One region of the Vibrio sp. 704 genome, then DNA from elsewhere that is predicted to be linked to it. Evidence: predicted binding sites of a transcription regulator. Region 1 holds the regulator's gene; the other holds the start of a gene.
The links. The regulator MetJ, encoded in region 1, represses methionine synthesis genes. The targets are predictions, from matches to a motif close to TTAGACNTNTANANGTCTAA.
Positions count from the first base shown of each region.

Region 2: a site for MetJ is predicted at 14,550-14,569, ahead of metH (methionine synthase). Genes of this name have one in related genera too.

Region 1 covers NZ_JAWOUH010000026.1:592-7,108, forward strand. Annotated here, with positions in the region: gene bfr (bacterioferritin) at 94-570, shown strand; gene R7R24_RS22090 (malic enzyme-like NAD(P)-binding protein) at 777-2,054, shown strand; gene metJ (met regulon transcriptional regulator MetJ) at 2,168-2,488, opposite strand; gene R7R24_RS22100 (O-succinylhomoserine (thiol)-lyase) at 2,714-3,874, shown strand; gene R7R24_RS22105 (bifunctional aspartate kinase/homoserine dehydrogenase II) at 3,890-6,298, shown strand.
Region 2 covers NZ_JAWOUH010000016.1:82,755-99,461, forward strand. Annotated here, with positions in the region: gene csrD (RNase E specificity factor CsrD) at 1-143, opposite strand, end outside; gene R7R24_RS18475 (single-stranded DNA-binding protein) at 386-925, opposite strand; gene R7R24_RS18480 (LuxR C-terminal-related transcriptional regulator) at 1,203-1,847, shown strand; gene galU (UTP--glucose-1-phosphate uridylyltransferase GalU) at 2,007-2,879, shown strand; gene uvrA (excinuclease ABC subunit UvrA) at 3,029-5,851, shown strand; gene R7R24_RS18495 (PglL family O-oligosaccharyltransferase) at 5,919-7,700, shown strand; gene R7R24_RS18500 (pyridoxal-phosphate-dependent aminotransferase family protein) at 7,760-8,881, opposite strand; lysine riboswitch at 9,102-9,280, shown strand; gene lysC (lysine-sensitive aspartokinase 3) at 9,382-10,734, shown strand; gene metH (methionine synthase) at 10,821-14,501, opposite strand; gene R7R24_RS18515 (cation:proton antiporter) at 14,693-16,024, shown strand.

The DNA.
Region 1 (6,517 bases):
TTGCTGTAAGTATGCAGTAATTATTTGCCTTACATTTTGACACCTTCTCATTTGCTTCTACATTTAAATGAAGCCAAAGAGGAGGGTTTTGTCATGAAAGGCGATCCAATCATCATTCAACATCTCAATAAAGTGCTCGGTAACGAGCTCGTCGCTATTAATCAGTATTTTCTTCACGCCCGAATGTATAAAGACTGGGGCTTAAAGCACCTAGCAGACAAGGAATATCACGAATCTATCGATGAGATGAAGCATGCCGATCATCTAATTGAGCGTATTTTGTTCCTTGAAGGCCTACCGAACCTACAAGATTTAGGTAAGTTGATGATTGGTGAAGATACCAAGGAAATGCTCGAGTGTGACTTAAAGCTTGAAATGGCGGCTATTCCAGATTTAAAAGATGCGATTGCCTACGCTGAAGACATTCGAGATTATGTGTCTCGAGATCTCTTCCAAGATATTCTTGAAGATGAAGAAGAACATGTTGATTGGCTAGAGACGCAACTTGGCTTGATTGAAATGTCTGGTATTGAGAATTATCTCCAAGCGCAATACGTGGACGAAGAGTAACGATACTTTCTGAGTTTGCATACTCCAATAATAGTAAGAAGAAAGAGCACCTGACTCGAAAATCAGGTGCTTAACCCCGTTATCTGGTCTAATCTCTTTTATTATCGGCTTTTTAAGGATATTGCTCGCAATCTTGCCTATGAAGTTTGATTTCTATCCGATAGAATTTATGCCCCCTTACCTAAAAATAAAAAAGAGAAACGTCCATGTCTGAAGACAACCACCAAGCAGCCACTCCAGAAGAAGAACATCGCCAAAAAGCATTGGATTACCATGCTTATCCAACTCCAGGAAAGATTGCTGTCGAACTTACAAAGCCTGCGGAAACGGCGGGTGATCTTGCCCTTGCTTACAGCCCTGGTGTTGCAGAGCCAGTGCGTGAAATCGCACAAAACCCGGATAACGTGTACAAGTACACTGCAAAAGGGAACATGGTTGCTGTTATTTCTAACGGTACCGCTATTCTAGGTCTAGGTAACCTAGGTCCACTTGCATCTAAGCCAGTGATGGAAGGTAAAGCGTTACTGTTTAAGCGTTTCGCAGGTCTTGACTCTATTGATATTGAAGTTAAGCACCGCACGATCGATGAATTTGTGGATACTGTTGCGAGCATTGCAGACACTTTTGGCGGTATCAACCTTGAAGATATTAAAGCACCAGACTGTTTTGAGATTGAAAAGCGTCTGATTGAGCGTTGTGATGTACCAGTATTCCACGATGATCAACATGGTACTGCTATTGTAACGGCAGCGGGTATGCTGAATGCAATCGAACTTCAAGGTAAGAAACTTGAAGATTCAACAATTGTTTGTCTTGGCGCTGGCGCTGCCGCTGTAGCGTGTATGGAGCTTCTGATCAAATGCGGTGCAATGCGCGAAAAAATCTACATGCTAGATCGCAAAGGTGTGATTCACACTCGTCGTGATGACCTTAATGAATATAAGCAGTTATTTGCGAACAATACAGATAAGCGCACACTAGAAGACGTAATTGAAGGTGCAGATCTGTTCCTAGGTGTATCTGGTCCAAACCTGTTGCCAGCGGAAGCGTTGAAGTTGATGGCTGATAAGCCAATCGTATTCGCATGTTCTAACCCGGATCCTGAAATCAAGCCGGAACTTGCTCACGCAGTTCGTGATGACTTGATCATGGGTACTGGCCGTAGTGATTATCCTAACCAAGTTAACAACGTATTGTGTTTCCCATTCATTTTCCGTGGTGCTCTTGATGTGCGTGCAAGTGAAATCAATGATGAAATGAAACTTGCAGCCGTTGAGGCGATTCGCGAGCTAGCAAAAGAGCCTGTACCTGAAGCCGTATTGAAGGCTGCCGGTGTTGATAAGCTAGAGTTTGGTGCGGACTATATTATTCCAAAACCAATGGATTCACGTTTGCTACCACGTGTTGCAAAAGCGGTTGCTCAGGCGGCGGTTAATTCAGGTGTAGCTCGTATCGAGATGCCTGAAAACTACATGGCAGAGTAATATATCTTTCAGATGTGATACACAAAAAATGGGACGCTATTGCGTCCCATTTTTTATGTCATCCATTTGGCTCGAGGCAAGAGTTATTACCTGAAACCTTTTATCAGGCTTTTTTATTCTTCGTCGAATGACTCAAATTCGATGCCCATTTCCGTCATCAGCGCTTTTACTTCTGTTGGAATATCATCAGGACGGTCTTTACGAAGGTCTTCATCTGTCGGAAGTGGCTGACCTGTGTACGCGTGCAAAAATGCCTCGCATAGCAATTCGCTATTGGTTGCATGGCGTAAGTTATTGATCTGACGGCGAGTACGCTCATCAGTTAGCACCTTTAAAACTTTTAGCGGGATAGAGACGGTAATTTTTTTTACTTGTTCGCTTTTTTTGCCGTGCTCTGCATATGGGCTAATGTATTCGCCATTCCAGTCAGCCATTGCACACCTTCATTTATGTAATCGGTTAAAAATAATTTAGGTGCTGATTTTAGCTGCATTTACCGCCATAAGCAAAGACATATAGACGTCTAGAAGTGTTGACGTCTCATTTTTTGACGAGTAAAGTGAACATAACAGCAAAGGAAGCGTGTTGATCACTTTATGTTACTCATTAGATATAGCGCATTCCTATTTAGAAGTCATTACCCGTGAAAGGATACACCCATGAGCACTCGCAAACTTGCGACCATTGCAGTACGCACTGGTATTGAATCAGACAGCCAATATCATGCTGTCGTTCCACCTATTTATCTTTCCACTAACTATGGTTTTCCTGCTTTTGGTGAAGTGCCCAAGTATGATTACACACGATCTGGTAATCCAAACCGCGGACTGTTGGAAAGTGCGCTATCTGAACTTGAGTCTGGAAAAGGAGCGGTTGTTACTAACTGCGGTACGTCGGCATTAAATTTATGGGTTTCCGCTTTTCTCGGCCCAGATGATCTCATTATTGCTCCTCACGATTGTTATGGCGGCACCTATCGTCTTTTTAATACCCGAGCTAGCAAAGGCGATTTTAAGGTTCAGTTTGTCGATCAATCAGACGAACAGGCTTTAGATGCTGCATTGGCACAAAAACCAAAACTCATTTTGCTAGAAACTCCGTCAAACCCTCTGGTTCGCGTAGTGGATATTGCAGCTACTTGTGAAAAAGCGAAACAAATCGGCGCGTTAGTTGCGGTGGACAATACCTTTTTGACACCCGTGTACCAAAAACCTTTAGAGCTAGGTGCGGATTTTGTTATCCACTCCACAACAAAGTACATCAACGGTCATTCGGACGTAATTGGTGGAGTAATCATCACCAACACAGAGGCGCATGCAGAAGAGCTTGCATGGTGGGGCAATTGTATTGGTGCAACGGGCACACCTTTCGATAGTTATATGACGCTGCGAGGTATTCGTACGCTTGGTGCTCGTATGCGAGTACATGAGGAGAGCTCACAGCAGGTACTGGCTTACCTACAGAAACAAGCGTTAGTTAAAACTATCTATCATCCAAGCCTGCCGGAACATCCAGGTCATGACATCGCTAAAAAGCAGCAAACGGGCTTTGGCTCTATGTTGAGTTTTGAGTTTGCTGGTTCGTTTGAACAGTTAAAGGTGTTTGTGAAAGAGCTCCAACTGTTTTCATTAGCAGAGTCATTAGGTGGTGTAGAAAGTTTGATTTGCCACCCAGCATCCATGACGCACCGTGCAATGGGTGAGGAGGCGCTGGCGGAGGCTGGGGTCTCTCATCAACTATTGCGTTTGTCTGTCGGTTTGGAAGATGCACAAGACCTCATCACAGATTTAGAACAAGCGTTCGCTAAAGCTACCCAGTAATAGGAGACGATAACAATGACTGTACAACGTCAGCTGCATAAGTTTGGTGGCAGTAGCTTAGCAAACCCAGAATGCTACTTACGCGTTGTGGGTATTCTCAAGGAGTATTCGACAGAAAATGATCTGGTGGTCGTCTCTGCTGCAGGAAAAACCACTAACCGCTTGATTGAGTTTTTGGAAGGGTTAAATAAAGATGGCCGAATTGCGCATGAGGCGCTTCAAAGCTTAAGACAGTTTCAAACTGAGCTAATAGAAAGCTTGTTGGAGAGTGAAGCAAAAGAAGAGCTGTTAGCTTTATTACATGATGAGTTCAGTACTCTCTCGGAGCTGACTGCACCACTCACTAATGCGCAAAAAGCCGCGGTACTGGGGCACGGAGAAGTATGGTCTGCTCGCCTATTGGCCGCGTTATTATCTCAACGTTCTATCCCTGCGGTTGCACAAGATGCACGAGCGTTTTTACGTGCAGAAGCGGGAACTCAACCAGAGGTTGATCGCGCTCGTTCATACCCTTTAATTAAAGAGATCCTCGCGCAGCATAACCATAAACGTGTGGTAATTACTGGCTTTATGGCTCAGAACGAGGCAGGAGAAACCATTCTACTTGGTCGTAACGGCTCTGACTATTCTGCAACGGTCATAGGCGCGCTTGCTGAAGTCAGTACTGTCACGATTTGGAGTGATGTTGCTGGTGTCTATAGTGCCGATCCACGTTTGGTGTCTGACGCTTGTTTATTACCGTTACTTCGATTGGATGAAGCCAGTGAACTTGCTCGCTTAGCTGCCCCAGTGCTACACAGTCGTACGCTTCAGCCTGTGGCGCAAAGTACCATGGACCTTAATCTCAAGTGTAGCTATCTGCCAGAGTCGGGTTCTACTCGTATTGAGCGTGTATTGGCATCTGGTCGTGGCGCTAAAATTATTACTTCACTGGATGATGTTTTATTGGTGCAGTTGTCTTTCATGCATGGGCACGACTTCGAAAAAACACAGAGTGATGTATTACAAGCGTTGCAGCGCGCGCAATTAGAGCCACTGGCATTTGAAGCTCAATCCGATCAGCATACGCTACGCTTGGCTTACACCGCAGAAATCGCCGGTGGTGCATTGAAACACTTGCAAGAGCTTGCGGTAGAGGCAGAAATTAAGCTAAAAGAAGGTTACTCGCTCTTAGCTGCGGTAGGTGCAGGCGTTACGAAAAACGCCAATCATTGCTTTGGCTTTTATCAGAAGCTAAAGCACTCTCCGGTAGAATTTATCTCTGAAACAGACTCAGGACTGAGCCTAGTCGCTGTTTTGCGCCGTACTGATACCGAGGCGTTGGTTCAAACGATTCATAGCCAGTTGTTCCAAGCGCAAAAACGCGTGGCAGTGGCTTTATGTGGCAAGGGTAATATTGGTTCTAGTTGGTTAAATTTATTTGCGACGCAAAAAAGTGAGCTCGAAAAACGTCATGGTATGAGCTTTGATCTTGTCGCGGTTGTGGATAGCCAAACCTATTGGTTCGATGAGCAAGGTATTGAGGCGGCGAGTGTTGCTGAACGATTTGATGATGAAAGCATAGCAAACAATGGGGATTGGCTGGCACGTTTGGGAGCACTTAAAAGCTATGATGAAGCCGTCGTGCTTGATGTTACCGCGAGTAAAGAGTTAGCTCAGCGCTACGTAGAAATCGCACAGCAAGGCATTCATTTGATTTCCGCTAACAAAGTGGCCGGTTCCGCAGATAGTCAGTACTACCATCAGGTTCAAGATGCATTCGCTAAAATTGGTCGTCATTGGCTATACAACGCAACGGTTGGTGCCGGGTTACCGATAAACCATACCGTGCGAGATCTTCGTGAAAGTGGGGATGAAATCGTCGCTCTATCGGGGATTTTCTCGGGGACGTTATCATGGCTGTTCCAACAGTTTGATGGTTCTGTGCCATTTAATGATTTAGTCGATCTTGCTTGGCAGCAAGGGTTAACCGAACCTGACCCTCGTTCTGATTTAGATGGCTCCGATGTAATGCGTAAGTTAGTCATCTTGGCTCGAGAATCGGGCCTAGATATAGAACCAGACAGCGTTAAAGTTGAGTCTTTGGTGCCAGAAGAATTAAGAGAACTGAGCTTAGATGATTTCTTCGATAATGGAGCGTTGTTGAGTGAAATACTTCAAGAGCGTCTGACAAAAGCACAGAGAAACGATCAAGTGCTTCGCTATGTGGCGCGTTTAGAAAAAAATGGTAAAGCAACGGTGGGAGTCGAAGCGTTGTCTCGTGAGCACGCGCTCGCCAACTTATTGCCATGCGATAACATTTTTGCCATAGAGAGCAAGTGGTACAAAGATAACCCTCTGGTCATTCGAGGACCAGGCGCAGGCAGAGAAGTGACAGCCGGCGCTATTCAATCCGACCTCAACCGATTGGCTGGTTTATTTTAAAGTTGCGATTGACCTAAAAACCCTGGATTTAATCCAGGGTTTTTTATTCCCCTATCAGTGCCATACTGAAGTCATAACCCGTGCAAAATGGCGAGATGATGCTCAAGTAGAAACTTGAACTATCTTCATTATTAACTTGAGAAAAATTCATAATTACAAGGTTGACATTAAATCGTATTCAATACATTCTGTAGACATATAGACATATAGACATATAGA
Region 2 (16,707 bases), on a different contig from region 1:
AAATAATGGGTGAGATATTCCTGCCCAAGACGTTTAAAAGAGAGGGTGCCACCGACAAACAAGATAAACATGGCGCAGATAACGATCATGGTGACGAAGGCCACCAGCCGTGTGCTTAACTTAAGAGTTGGGGTATACCTCATGAATACCAAATTCCTTTTTTATTCATCATATACCTTATTGAAATATTTATACTTGATAAGAGTTCATCAAACAATCGGATTAGTCTGATAGTGAGAGGCTGGAGCATAAAGAAAATCACACTCATTGATAAGTTTTATTGTTACGCCTAACCTTGCCAAGATAAGCCTGTGAGATCATTAGATTGCGACAATAAAAAAGGCCGCGATATTCGCGGCCTTTTCGATTCAAGCATAAGCAGAATTTAGAACGGGATATCGTCGTCAAAATCCATTGGTGGCTCATTGTACTGCTGCTGTGATTGCTGCGGAGCCTGTTGTTGTGGTTGCTGTTGCTGAGGCGCATTGTACTGCTGCTGAGCTGGCTGTTGAGGCTGACCCCATCCACCTTGTTGCTGCTGTTGACCGCCCATAGGTGCGCCGCCACCTTGAGCACGACCGCCAAGCATTTGCATCACACCATTGAAGCCTTGAACAACGACTTCAGTTGAGTAGCGATCTTGACCACTTTGATCTTGCCATTTGCGAGTTTGCAGTTGCCCTTCAATGTAAACTTGAGAGCCTTTACGCAAATACTCACCTGCTACTTCCGCAAGTTTGCCGAACAACACAACACGGTGCCATTCCGTTTTTTCGCGCTGTTCGCCAGTCGCTTTATCACGCCATGAATCAGAAGTCGCAATAGTAATGTTTGCTACTGCACCGCCATTCGGCATGTAACGAATTTCAGGGTCGTTACCTAGATTCCCCACCAAAATAACTTTGTTAATTCCACGGCTGGCCATGATGTGCTCCGTTTCACTCTGGATATATAAAATTTTAGCGCATTAGAATAGCACGCTTTAATGTTTTGATTAAAGTCTAATACCATTGTGATCTATTGAGTCATCCTCTAGAACCCAAATCGTATTTCAACTTACGTGTGTAGCATTTTTGATTCGCGTTGCAGACATCGTTTCGTGAAGCTTTGAATTCGAACGCATTTATTCAGTAAAGCGATGGTTATGGCCTCTCTTTAATGCCAGTTTATGGCTTCTATTGAACCCAGGGAGATTGGAACACGTGAGAAAGTCGGCTTACGCAAGAAAGCTATTTCTGATCAGTATGGAAGATAATGCGCAAAAAAAAGTGGCGGCACTCGAAAAGTACGTTGATATGAGCATCCCGGTGATTTCAACCGCAGCACTCATGGAAGCCAAGCCACAACACCGTAATAAAATTCTACTGATCGACTTCAGTGAACATAAATCACTTGTTCAATCGATCAAAAACTTGCCTCTTGTATGGAAAAACTTTGAAACCGTTGTCTTCAACGTGCCTAAAAGACTAACCACAGATGAACTTCTTTCATTTGGTCAATTAAAAGGTGTGTTTTATTCTGAAGATACGCTAGAGCAAATTGGAGAAGGGTTAAAAGGCATTGTTAACGGTCAAAACTGGCTGCCGCGTAATGTAACCAGTCAACTTTTACACTATTACCGCAATGTCATTAATACTCATACTGCACCAGCTACGGTAGACCTAACCATTCGTGAGCTACAAGTACTGCGTTGCCTACAAGCTGGCGCCTCGAACAGTCAGATGGCCGAGGAGTTATTCGTCAGTGAATTCACCATCAAATCGCACTTGTATCAGATATTCAAAAAGCTATCCGTAAAGAACCGAGTACAGGCAATCGCCTGGGCAGACCAAAACTTAATGTCATGATGCAATGTGAGCGGCTCTGATAACTGAAATGACGAGTCGCTCATCTTTTTTCCGCACCGAGTCTCACATTTTTTCCTACTTTATTCATGATTCATTGATACCTCTCGTGTTAAAGTTATGCGCAGATTCTTGATAAAAACGAGATAGGATATTCCCCCAATGATAAAAAAATGTCTGTTCCCTGCTGCAGGCTATGGCACTCGCTTCCTACCGGCAACGAAATCTATGCCAAAAGAGATGATGCCAGTCGTGAACAAACCGCTTATTGAATACGGTGTCGAAGAAGCAATCCAAGCTGGTATGAACGGCATGTGTATTGTGACAGGTCGTGGCAAGCACTCGATCATGGACCACTTTGATAAGAACTACGAACTGGAACATCAGATTAGCGGTACCAACAAAGAAGAGCTGTTGGTAGATATCCGTGAAATCATTGAATCTGCAAACTTCACTTATATACGTCAACGCGAAATGAAAGGCTTGGGCCACGCGATTCTAACTGGACGAGAATTGGTAGGCGATGAGCCATTTGCTGTTGTTCTTGCAGATGACCTTTGTGTGAACGAGCAAGAGGGCGTACTGGCTCAGATGGTGGCACTATTTAAGCAGTTCCGCTGTTCTATCGTTGCAGTGCAAGAAGTACCAGCCGAAGAAACACACAAATACGGCGTTATCTCTGGTGAAATGATCAAAGACGACATCTACCGCGTAGACGACATGGTAGAAAAACCAGAGAAAGGCACGGCACCTAGCAACCTTGCTATCATTGGCCGCTACATCCTGACTCCCGATATTTTTGAACTGATTGAAAACACTGAACCAGGTAAAGGTGGTGAAATTCAAATCACTGACGCGCTGCTAAAACAAGCAAAAGCGGGCTGTGTATTGGCTTACAAATTCAAGGGCAAACGCTTTGACTGTGGTAGCGTTGAAGGTTACATCGAAGCAACTAACTATTGTTTTGAAAACCTGTATCTAAAAGATGAAAAAACCTCTGAGCTAGGTAAGCACGCAACACAAAAAGCAGTATAAAGCATCGTTATAGTACGAAATTACTGTATCGAAAGCCCAGCACAACGCTGGGCTTTTTACTTTACTGTTTTTTTATCCAGTAATTTTCTTTGCACATTTCTCACACTATGTAATACTTGCCCCACTTGGTTATACATAGAGCAAAAACGATGGATAAAATAGAAGTTCGCGGTGCCCGAACCCATAACCTTAAAGACATTAATCTTACAATCCCTCGCGATAAACTGATTGTCATTACTGGACTAAGTGGCTCCGGTAAATCCTCTCTCGCTTTCGATACATTGTATGCAGAAGGCCAACGACGCTACGTAGAGTCTCTCTCTGCCTACGCTCGTCAGTTTTTGTCTCTGATGGAAAAACCCGATGTCGACCACATTGAAGGGTTATCACCTGCGATTTCTATTGAACAGAAATCTACTTCTCATAACCCGCGTTCAACCGTCGGTACAATTACCGAAGTCTACGACTACTTACGTCTATTGTATGCTCGTGTGGGCGAACCCCGCTGTCCAACGCACCATGCCCCTCTTGCTGCGCAAACCATCAGTCAAATGGTGGACAAAGTCCTAGAGATGCCGGAAGGCAGCAAAATGATGCTATTGGCACCTATTGTCAAAGAACGTAAAGGTGAGCATGTTAAAACGCTTGAGAACTTAGCGGCTCAAGGCTTTATTCGTGCGCGTATTGATGGAGAAACTTGCGATCTTTCCGATCCTCCAACCCTTGAGCTACATAAAAAGCACACCATTGAAGTGGTGGTAGACCGCTTTAAAGTTCGTCCAGACTTACAACAGCGCTTGGCCGAATCTTTCGAGACCACGCTCGAATTATCAGGCGGAATTGCGGTTGTCGCGCCAATGGATGGCGACGGTGAAGAGATTATTTTCTCCGCCAACTTCGCTTGTCCACAATGTGGTTACAGCATGCAAGAGTTAGAGCCGCGACTTTTCTCATTCAACAACCCTGCTGGTGCATGTGGCACTTGTGATGGCTTGGGTGTTCAACAATACTTCGATCCAAGCCGAGTCATTCAAGATGATTCATTAAGCTTGGCACAAGGTGCGATTCGCGGTTGGGATCAAAAGAACTACTACTACTTCCAAATGCTCACCTCATTGGCCGATCATTATGGTTTTGACCTCCATGCCCCTTTTAATTCTCTGCCAAAGAAAACGCAAGATGTCATTCTAAAGGGCTCAGGTCGTACTGAGATTGAGTTTAAATACATCAACGATCGTGGCGATATTCGCGTTAAACGCCATCCATTCGAAGGTATTCTGAATACCCTAGAACGTCGCTATCGTGATACAGAATCCAACTCTGTCCGTGAAGAGCTTGCAAAATACATCTCCACTAAATCTTGTTCAAGCTGTGGCGGTACTCGTCTACGCCTTGAAGCACGTAACGTGTTTATTGCTGATACGACACTACCTGAGATTGTTGAACTCAGCATTGCTGATGCATTGGAATTCTTCCATTCCTTGAAACTGGAAGGTCAACGCGCCCAAATCGCTGAAAAAGTGATGAAGGAAATCAACGACCGCCTGCAATTCTTAGTTAACGTCGGTTTGAACTACCTAAACTTATCACGCAGTGCAGAAACCTTATCAGGCGGTGAAGCTCAACGTATTCGTTTAGCAAGCCAAATTGGTGCAGGTCTTGTTGGTGTCATGTACGTCTTAGATGAACCGTCGATTGGCCTCCACCAGCGTGATAACGAACGACTCCTAAAAACACTGACTCATTTGCGCGATTTAGGTAATACCGTACTTGTGGTAGAACACGATGAAGATGCGATTCGCTGTGCAGATCATGTCATAGATATTGGTCCTGGTGCTGGCGTACATGGTGGTAATGTTGTTGCGGAAGGCACCATGGAAGAGATAGTCGCGAATCCGAATTCTCTGACAGGTCAGTACTTAAGTGGTGTTAAAGAAATCACAGTACCGAAAGATCGCACGCCGCGAGATCCGAAAAAAACGGTTGAGCTATTAGGCGCAACAGGTAATAACCTTAAAAACGTTAACCTTTCAATTCCTGTTGGGTTATTCAGCTGTATTACAGGGGTATCTGGCTCAGGTAAATCAACGCTGATTAATGATACTTTCTTTAAAATTGCGCATACCCAACTTAACGGAGCGACAACGGCTCAGCCTTCACCTTATAAATCGATTAAAGGTCTAGAGCACTTCGATAAAGTCATCGATATCGATCAAAGCCCAATTGGCCGTACACCTCGCTCTAACCCTGCAACCTATACGGGGATCTTTACCCCAATCCGTGAACTGTTTGCAGGCACACAGGAGTCGCGTTCTCGCGGTTACAAGCCGGGCCGTTTTAGTTTTAACGTACGCGGTGGTCGTTGTGAGGCCTGTCAGGGTGACGGTGTTATCAAAGTAGAAATGCATTTCCTACCAGATGTTTATGTGCCATGTGATGTGTGTAAAGGTAAACGCTACAACCGTGAAACGCTCGAAGTACGTTACAAAGGTAAAACTATTGATGAAGTACTAGAAATGACGGTCGAAGATGCACGCACCTTCTTCGATCCAGTTCCTGCCATCGCTCGCAAACTACAAACACTGATGGATGTGGGTTTGTCGTACATACGATTGGGTCAAGCGGCAACAACACTCTCCGGTGGTGAAGCACAGCGTGTGAAACTGGCGCGAGAGCTATCCAAACGTGATACAGGAAAAACCTTGTACATTTTGGATGAACCAACAACCGGCTTGCACTTCCATGATATCCAGCAGTTGCTCACTGTACTGCACAGACTTCGCGACCACGGAAATACTGTCGTGGTGATCGAGCATAACCTGGACGTCATTAAGACTGCGGACTGGATTATCGATCTTGGTCCTGAAGGGGGTCAGGGTGGCGGCGAGATAATTGCTCAAGGCACTCCGGAAGATGTGTCGCAAATCGAGGGTTCGCACACAGCTCACTTCCTCAAGCCTATGTTGAAGTAGAAAAAACAGGTAAAGTATCGAGACCAGCAAGTGCTGGTCTTTTTTCATTCAAAACAACGCAATAACTATGGCTACTATACATGTAAGTGGAACAAAGCTTTCTCCCGAAAAAGTACAGGTTCCCCTCAATCGCAAGTTTCTCATTGCCTTGGCAACACTATTTGTGTTAGCAATGCACTTTTTCATGCCCAACCCCGGCGGTTCGGGGCTTTCGCTTTCGTTCAATGCGACAACTTGGATTGCTTTTAGCTTTGCATTAGGCATTGGGTGTTACCAACTTGCGAATAATCGAGTACTACGTTACTCAAAACTAACCATCGGCTTGTTCATTAGTGCTCTTATCATGACGGTGCCCATTCTGTACCCAAATGCGAATAGCAGTTTGGCAGCCAATAAGCTCATTGGCCTGTGGTGTGGTGTCCTGTTCTTTATTGTCTTACAACAATTTCATTTCAGTAATAAACATCGCCAACGCCTATTATGGTTCATTGTCCTTGCGGTTGTTATCGAAGCCATTTTTGGTTTGACACAATATCTGTATCTCAAACCAGGCAATCCGTTTGGTTACGACACGGTGGCCAATCGTCCTTATGGTATTTTCCAACAGCCCAATGTAATGGCCAGCTTTCTTGCGACAGGGTTGGTGATTGCCAGCTATTTACTTGCACGTCAGCCCTACAAATACGACCGTAAGTTAAGCGATGTTTACCTTCTCTATGCCGTACCAGTTTTAACTTTACCACTAATTGTGGCGTTGGCTTCACGCACTGGTTGGTTAGCCTCGGTCATCGCCGTGTTGTTGGTCATTCCATACATGTACCGCTTTGCAACCAAAGGGCGCTTTATCCGCTGGGTTGTGTCACTTGTAAGTGGGCTCTTACTCTCAGTCGTTGTCATGCATCTTGCCTTTCCTGATGGAGGTGGGTTAGCCGCAGAAAAAGTAAATATAGAGTCTCCTCGAGCGTATACTTTTCCGCAAACATTAGACATGGTGATTGAAAAGCCTTTTACTGGTTATGGATATGGCAAGTTTGAATCTGAGTACATGCTGTATACGGCTCGTCAACATGCCCTAAATGAGAATTACCCAGCTGGTTTGCCTGCCATGGATCATCCGCATAACGAGCTGCTTTACTGGGGAGTAGAAGGTGGCTTGCTGCCAATACTCGGCATCTTCTTAGCGATGGCACTGGTACTGTATCGAATCTATCAAGCCAAACGCGGAACTCGTCTTGCGTTGCTGGCCTTGTTTATACCTATCGTATTGCACTCACAACTGGAATACCCTTTCTACCACTCTCTCGTGCATTGGTTGATCTTCGTTATCCTGCTGTACTGGGTCGATCAGCGCGTCTCTCGTTATCGACAAGTCGGCTTTAGTAATGTGACCAAAAGCTTGCTGCGTGTTTTTAGTTTGGTACTTCCCGTTGCGTTTACGTTTTACATGGTAAGCGCATTACATACGAACTATGTATTGACGAAGTTTGAGACCACTAGACCAACTAACCCTGATATTCTGAATCAAGTCAGTAACCCTGTAGTTTGGAAAGACAGGTTTGATTGGGATGTCTACAGCACGTTTTTAAACCTTGGGCTGTACCAACAAGACGCAACCTTGATTCAGCCTTATATCGATTGGTCGCTAAAAATCATCAAAGATAAGCCTCGCCCTGCATTTTATAATAATTTGATTTTGGCCTACCAAAGCTTAGATGACTCAAGTAAAGCGGAGCAAATTAGAGCTGAAGCGCAGTTTTTGTTCCCGAAGATTGATTTCAGTGACGTCAATTACCGACCACCCTCTCAAGCAATCTCTGCCTCACCAGCCCCCACTTCAGGAGCTGAGTAATAAATACAAAAAAGCGAAGGGATGACCTTCGCTTTTCTTTATCTCATTACTGTATGATTTTATTCAGTGAGTGACTCTTCTAACGCTTTTAAGCACAGCGCAACGTTTTCAGATCGAGCGCCGTAACCCATTAAGCCAATACGCCACGCTTTACCAGCTAATGCCCCAAGGCCTGCACCAATTTCTAGGTTATAGGTTTCTAGCAAGTGAGCACGAACTTTTGCTTCATCAATTCCTTCAGGCACATAAATCGCATTTAATTGTGGCAACCGATGGGATTCGTCCACAACAAATTCAAAGCCTAACTTTTGTAAGCCATTTTTGAGTTTTTCATGCATCAGTTGGTGACGAGCCCAAGCGTTTTCTAATCCTTCATTTTTCAGTATCAATAAAGCTTCATGAAGCGCATACAAGCTATTAACTGGCGCCGTATGATGGTAACTACGCTTGCCTTCTCCACTCCAATACCCCAAAACTAAACTCTGATCGAGGAACCAACTCTGTACTGGTGTTGTTCTTGCTTGAATCTTTTCAATCGCGGCAGGAGAAAACGTCACTGGTGAGAGCCCAGGTACACATGACAAACATTTTTGACTACCAGAGTAAACCGCATCCAGTTGCCATTCATCCACTTTTAACGGCACACCACCAAGTGACGTCACCGCATCAACAATAGATAATGCATTATGCTGTTTCGCCAGCTTACCCAATGCTTGAGCATCACTGACTGCACCAGTTGAGGTTTCCGCATGCACAAAAGCAAGAATTTTTGTATCTGGGTGCTGTTCGAGTGCTTGCTCGACTTTATCAATGGAAACAGGCGTCCCCCATTCATCATCGACGATAACAACTTCACCACCAGCACGGACGACATTTTCGCGCATGCGTTCACCAAATACACCATTACGGCAGACGATCACTTTATCGCCTTTCTCGATCAAGTTTACAAAGCAGGTTTCCATCCCTGCACTACCTGGCGCTGAAACCGCAATCGTGAACTCATTGTCAGTTTGAAAGGCATACTTCAATAGCTGCTTGAGCTCATCCATCATACCGATAAACAGAGGATCAAGGTGACCTACAGTAGGACGGCTTAGTGCTTGTAACACTTGAGGATAAATATCAGAAGGACCAGGTCCCATTAAAATACGGTGAGGTGGAATAAAGCTTTGGATCGACATGTCAGCTCCTTGATTATCTTTTATCCTGAGCATTCTAAAAGTTCTATTCAATAACATGGCTCAGGTGTAGGGTTCTTCACCCTAATAGATTTTTCCTCTATCAGCAATTAGCCGTAAGTATGGAGGTCAAACCAGTGTCACAAAATCGTTAATAAAAAACACCATAAAGGTTGAAATATTGATTGACATTAAGGTCTCAAAACCGTTCAATGTTTGAGCTTTATGTAGAAGAGGAGCGCTACCCAGGTAGATGATTTGTGGAACCGCAATTCCAACACCAATCATTGAGGGGGAGTAGTGCCGAGGTAAGTCAAAGTTGCAGGATTTGACTTGTCGGTTGAATTGGGCTGAATCCCATCAACTGTCATCAGCGCAGTCTGATGAAGGGCTTCTGAGGGTAAATTTTTCAAATAGCATTCTAAATACCTCTCTTTTTGCTCTGTTCCTTTTCTCACTAAACATTGGATGTACAATTTTTTAGGAAGTCGTGGGAGAACGCAGTGAGCGCATTTAACGTAGCTAAATTCGGTGGAACCAGTGTTGCCAACTTTGAGGCAATGAGTCGTTGCGCCACCATTATCGAAAACAATCCAACTACTCGCCTGGTCGTGAGCAGCGCTTGCTCTGGCGTCACCAACCTATTGGTAGAACTCGCCAACGGTGTTCAGGATCAAACGCACCGTACTGAGCTGCTACAAAATTTGGCCAACATTCATGACGCCATTTTAACTCAGCTCGAAGACAGCACGAAAACTGCTGCCGAGGTGTATGGCATATTAGATACCGTAACCAGCCTGGCCGAGGCTGCATCTATCCAAGCTAGTGCGAAGTTAACCGATCATTTAGTCGCATGTGGCGAACTCATGTCGACGCATATTCTAACTCAGTTAATGTGTGAGCGAGGCATTCAAGCTGTGCGCTTTGATATCCGCGATGTGCTGCGTACTGATGACAACTTTGGTCGCGCGGAGCCAAACATTGAAGCAATTTCGACGCTTGCGCAAGATAAACTCGTACCACTTTGCCAACAATCCGTTGTTGTTACTCAAGGCTTCATAGGATCTGACGAAGCCGGTAATACAACAACATTAGGTCGAGGGGGCAGCGATTACAGCGCCGCCTTAATTGCTGAGAGCGTTAAAGCAGCAGGGCTAGAAATCTGGACTGATGTTCCAGGTATCTACACAACAGACCCGCGAATTGCACCAAAAGCCTCACCAATTCCCGAGATCAGCTTTAGTGAAGCTTCAGAAATGGCTAACTTTGGCGCTAAAATCCTTCACCCTTCTACGCTAGTACCCGCATTACGCCACGACATTCCGGTATTTGTAGGGTCATCGAAAGAGCCAGAAAAAGGGGGAACTTGGATTCGCCACCAAATCGAAAGCTCACCGTTATTCCGTGCGCTAGCTTTGCGTTGTAACCAAACCATGGTAACGCTACGCAGCGCCAATATGTTCCACGCATACGGCTTCTTAGCAAAGGTCTTTGAGATCCTTGCAAAGCATAAGATCTCTGTCGATTTGATCACAACATCTGAAATCAGTGTATCGTTAACACTTGATCAAACCGATACATCCGGCGGCGCGCCGCAGCTGCCGCAAGCTGTACGAGAAGAGTTAGAAGAGCTATGTAAGGTAGAAGTTGAACATGACCTATGCCTCGTTGCTCTCATTGGTAACAACATGAGTGAGAGTAAAGGCTACGCGAAACAGGTTTTTGGCACGCTAGAAGATTTTAACCTACGCATGATTTGTTATGGCGCTAGCCCTCACAACTTATGCTTCTTGCTCCATGAATCAGTATCGAAACAAGCCATACAAAAACTCCACACCGAGTTGTTTGAGAAGTAAGTTCAACTCAATAAAACAAAGGGCTGCGTATTTGCAGCCCTTTGTCGTTTCATTAGTTGTTACATTTGGACGAGGTAAACATCAATTTAACCGTTAATGTTTGGCCCTAACCATTTTTCAGCCTCGATCCTATCCCACCCCTTACGATCGGCGTAACTCTCTAGCTGATCTTCTTGGATCTGTGCGATCGCAAAGTAACGTGAGTCAGGATGAGAGAAATACCAACCAGAGACTGACGCGCCCGGATACATTGCATAGCTGGAGGTTAGAGTCATACCAATGTTCTCTTCCACATTAAGTAACTCCCAAAGCGGTCCTTTTTCAGTATGTTCAGGACACGCGGGATAACCCGGCGCAGGGCGAATACCTTGGTATTTTTCACGAATGAGATCATCGTTAGATAAATCTTCATCAGCTGCATAACCCCAAATTTCTTTACGGACACGCTCATGCAAATACTCAGCAAACGCTTCGGCTAGGCGATCCGCCACCGCTTGAATCATAATTGCGTTGTAATCATCTCCCTGTGCTTTGTATTCATCAGCAAGCTCTCGTTCACCAATACCACCAGTGACAGCAAATGCCCCTATCCAATCATGTTTACCCGACTCTTTAGGTGCGATGTAGTCGGATAAACAATAGTTGAATCCTTTTGGTTTCTCGGTCTGTTGTCGCAAGTTACGTAATACTTTCACAACGTCGGTACGAGTTTCATCAGCATAAACTTCAATGTCGTCCCCCACGCTCGCAGCAGGGAATAAGCCACACATTCCACGCGCTTTTAACAGGCCTTCTCGCTCAACTCGATCAAGTAACTCGTTGGCATCTTCGAATAAACGTTTTGCTTCTTCACCAACTTCTTCATGTTGGAAAATTGTTGGATACTTACCCACAAGTGACCAAGTCATAAAGAATGGTGTCCAATCGATGTATTGACGTAATATAGCCACATCAAAATCATCGAAGATATGAATGCCAGGCTTAACAGGCACTGGAGGGGTGTAAGCTTCCCAATCGATAGCAACTTTATTCGCTCGAGCCGCTTCTAATGTCACTGGTTTGGTTCTCGGTTTCTTTCGATTATGTTGATCACGTACTCGTTCGTAATCAGCTTCAAGTTTTTCAACAAATTCAGGGCGACGTTCATCTGACAGAAGAGAAGTACATACGCCCACTGCACGTGAGGCGTTGTTCACGTAAACCACTGGATGCTTGTAATTTTGCTCAATCTTAACTGCTGTATGGGCTTTTGACGTTGTTGCGCCACCGATGAGAAGAGGTAAGTTAAAGTCGAGACGCTCCATCTCTTTTGCAACATGCACCATTTCGTCTAATGAAGGGGTGATCAACCCTGATAAACCAATAATATCGACGTTCTCTTCTTGCGCTACTTTTAAGATCTTTTCGCAAGGAACCATGACACCAAGATCGATAATTTCGTAGTTATTGCACTGCAATACAACGCCAACGATATTTTTCCCGATATCATGTACATCACCTTTGACCGTCGCTAGCAAAATCTTACCGTTTGTTTGTCCCACCTGCTTTTCTGCATTGATGTAGGGCTCCAGATGCGCGACTGCTTGCTTCATCACTCGTGCAGATTTTACGACCTGAGGAAGGAACATTTTACCTTCACCAAACAAGTCTCCGACGACGTTCATCCCGTCCATTAATGGGCCTTCAATCACCTCTAATGGCTTTGAAGCGTTGACACGAGCCTCTTCGGTATCATCAACGATGAACTCAGTTATTCCTTTCACTAACGCGTGCTCTAAGCGCTTTTCAACAGGCCAAGTTCTCCACTCAAGTGCAGAGGCATCCTCCTCTTTACCTACCCCTTTGCCTGCATATTCCGCCGCGATATCTAACAATCTCTCAGTGGCGTCATCACGACGGTTAAGAACGACATCTTCCACAGCCTCACGCAATTTTTCAGGCACGTTATCGTAGATTTCTAACTGACCCGCATTCACAATCCCCATATCCATACCATTTTTAAAACAGTGGTAGAGGAACACCGCGTGAATCGCTTCACGTACATAGTTATTGCCACGGAAAGAGAATGAGACGTTAGAAACACCACCCGAGATCATCGCATGTGGTAAATCACGTTTGATATCGCCAACGGCTTCAATGAAATCCACCGCGTAGTTATTATGCTCCTCGATCCCCGTAGCAATGGCAAAAATGTTTGGGTCAAAAATGATGTCTTCTGGTGGAAAGCCCACTTCATCAACAAGAATTCGGTAAGCGTTGGTACAAATTTCTACTTTGCGCTCACGTGTATCTGCTTGCCCAATCTCATCAAACGCCATCACAATCACAGCCGCACCGTAACGGCGGATCAACTTAGCTTGTTCAACGAATTTCTCTTTGCCTTCTTTGAGAGAGATCGAGTTAACAATGCCTTTGCCTTGGATGCACTTAAGACCGGCTTCAATAACCTCCCACTTGGAAGAGTCAACCATGATTGGTACTTTTGAGATTTCAGGTTCTGACGCACAAAGGTTTAAAAAGCGAACCATACAAGCTTGTGCATCCAACATGCCTTCATCCATGTTGATATCGATAATTTGAGCGCCATTTTCAACTTGTTGACGAGCCACATCGAGCGCTTCATCGTACAGCTCTTCTTTAATTAAGCGCTTAAAACGCGCAGAACCGGTTACATTCGTACGCTCACCGACATTGATAAATAAAGAGTCTTTATCAATAGCGAGTGGCTCTAGGCCAGACAAGCGACAAGCAACGGGAAGTTCAGGTAATTGACGAGGGGCGATATTTTCAACCGCGAGTGCCATTTGGCGAATGTGCTCAGGAGTTGTACCACAACACCCACCAATCAAGTTTAAAAAGCCACTTTGAGCCCACTCTTTAACATGCTTAGCCATATCTTCTGGCGACAAATCGTATTCGCCGAATGCATTCGGAAGCCCAGCATTTGGGTGAGCGGAAACAAAAGATTCTGATATACGAGAGAGCTCTTCAACATAAGGACGCAGCTCATCTGGACCAAGTGCACAGTTCAAACCAAACGAAATCGGTTTAACATGACGTAATGAGTTGTAAAACGCTTCTGTGGTTTGACCGGATAATGTCCGACCGGAAGCATCAGTAATAGTCCCCGAGATCATCACAGGTAACTCAATACTCATCTCTTCAAACACACTTTCAACAGCAAATGAACAAGCCTTAGCGTTAAGCGTATCGAAGATGGTCTCGATAAGAATAAGGTCTGAACCACCTTTAATAAGCGCTCGAGTCGATTCAGAGTAAGCCTCAACTAACTCGTCGAAAGAGACATTGCGATATCCAGGGTCGTTTACATCAGGAGAGATAGAACAAGTGCGGTTCGTCGGCCCTAAAACCCCTGCGACATAACGCGGTTTATCGGGTGTTTTTGCGGTCCATTCGTCTACAACTTCACGTGCAAGCTTGGCAGCTGCAAAGTTAATTTCTTCACTTAGGCTTTCCATCTCGTAGTCAGCCATCGCAATGGTTGTTGCGTTAAAAGTGTTGGTCTCAAGAATATCTGCACCCGCTTCTAAATATGCAGCGTGAATTTCCTTGATAAGTTGAGGCTGACTTAGAACCAACAGGTCGTTGTTACCTTTTAGATCACAATGCCAATCCGCAAAGCGCGTTCCTCGATAGTCTTGCTCTTCAAGTTTGCATCCCTGAATCATGGTTCCCATACCACCATCAATCAAAAGAATACGTTGCTTCAATTGAGCTTCAATCTGTTGTCTTACGTTACTTCCCACAGTACAGCCTCATTCCTTTAGTTATCTTTCCATCCTATCACACAAACTTCAGGAGTCTAGACGTCTAAACGTAGAATTAATGATTATTTTATATCCTTCTTAACTTGCAAAATAATCACGAAAAAATGTTTGCTATTTAAGCAGCATCAGCCGAGAATTCCATTCATAAAATGTTACAAATAGAGAGCTCTATGTCGGTCTATCATACTTTATGTTTTCTATCCGCAGCTGCGATGCTAATTGCTTTTGTAAACAGCAAGATAGGAAAGATGCAAACCACCATTGCGATTACCGCAGGTTCAATGGTGCTTTCACTTCTAATCTTAATTGCGGGTCAAAACAACTGGTTCCATCTCACCGAAATTGCGACGGAGACGGTCACAAGGATTAACTTCGAAGATTTCTTGCTCAAAGGCATTCTTGGCTTCTTACTATTTGCTGGTGGACTAGGCATCAAACTCCCGAACCTTAAAGATCAAAAGTGGGAGATCACTGTTTTAGCCCTTGGAGCCACACTGTTTTCCACGTTCTTTATTGGATTTGCGCTGTATGGGTTTTGTCAGTTAATTGGCATCCAATTTGATTTGGTCTACTGCTTACTATTTGGTGCTCTAATATCACCAACTGACCCAATCGCTGTATTGGCTATTGTGAAAAAACTAGATGCTCCTAAACGTATCTCCACTCAGATTGAAGGAGAATCGCTCTTCAATGATGGCTTCGGTTTGGTTATCTTCGTCACTCTATTTACGATTGCATTTGGCACTGAGGCACCAACTGTAGGTAGTGTCACCTTGCTCTTCATCCAAGAAGCTATCGGTGGTATCACATATGGTTTCGTCCTCGGTTTGCTATTCCACTACTTGATCAGTGCCACCGATGATCACTCAATGGAATTGTTACTTACCATTGGTGTCCCAACAGCAGGTTACGCATTTGCTGAATACATCCATGTATCAGGCCCACTCGCAATGGTTGTATCCGGTATTATGATTGGCAACTGGACACGCTTTATTGGCTTTTCAAAAGAGAGTGAAGATCACCTTGACCATTTTTGGGAGCTTGTTGATGAGTTCTTGAATGGCGTGTTATTCCTACTGATCGGCATGTCGATGCTGCTGTTTGAATTCCACAAAGAAGACTGGATCATGATGGCTATTTCAGTCCCTCTTGTACTAGCAGCTCGCTATCTAAGCGTATTTCTCTCGTACATTGGCTTTAAGCGTTACAGAAAATATAACCCGTGGTCAGTACGTATCTTGACGTGGGGCGGCTTACGCGGGGGCCTTGCATTGGCAATGGCACTTTCCATTCCATCTGGTATTTGGGTGATTCAAGATAAGTTAATCGATGTAAAAGAGATTATTCTTGTAATGACCTACTCCGTCGTTGTTTTCTCTATCCTCATTCAAGGCTCAACAATCACTCCAATGATTGAAAAAGCAAAAGCAGAAGAGAAGAAGATGGAAGAGAGCAACCAAGCAATAACCACTCCGGAACATACGGAGACAGTGGACTCTTAAAGACACGTAACTTAATAAATAAAAAGCAGCTACCTAGCTGCTTTTTTCATAACTAATTTTCAGACTCCCCTTCAAGGACTAATGCTCCTTATTCTTTGATATACCTTCAAATATACTAAGAATCGCTACGCTACATTTTCATAGATACTAACTATTGCCGATAGATAGTATTCATAGACGAGCCTTTTAATTTACCCATTTTCATCTGTATCACTTCTCTTCCCTTGGCAATATAGGCTCCTCGCAAACATCAAAGCTAAACTTCCACAATACTTAGCAATGAGCGAGTTTGTATTTTTATGAGAAAGAGACATTTAGGGTGATTGCGTTCAGAACCCAAACAGGTTAGCAATCCCACCAAGATAAAACTGAGCTAGCATTCAGGTAGATCAAAGCCTTAACAGAAATGTAGCCCCCCTCCCTCTTGATCTCAGTGAGACTAAGCTTGTATTCAAAGTCGTTCTGTTTTCAAGATTGGAACAAGTGACAGCTCAAACAATTAAACTCTGTCACATAACTAGATTTTCTAATATCGAATAAAAGGAGCTTTGGTTAGAGCTTGGTATCGGAATAAGACTAAGACTAAGGCACAGAGTTACGTGCTAGCTCGTAGGGCTTAGAAAGCATCGCCAGAGGGAAGCCGGCCTCTCGATGCAAGGTTTCAATATGAAAGTGGGTTTAAG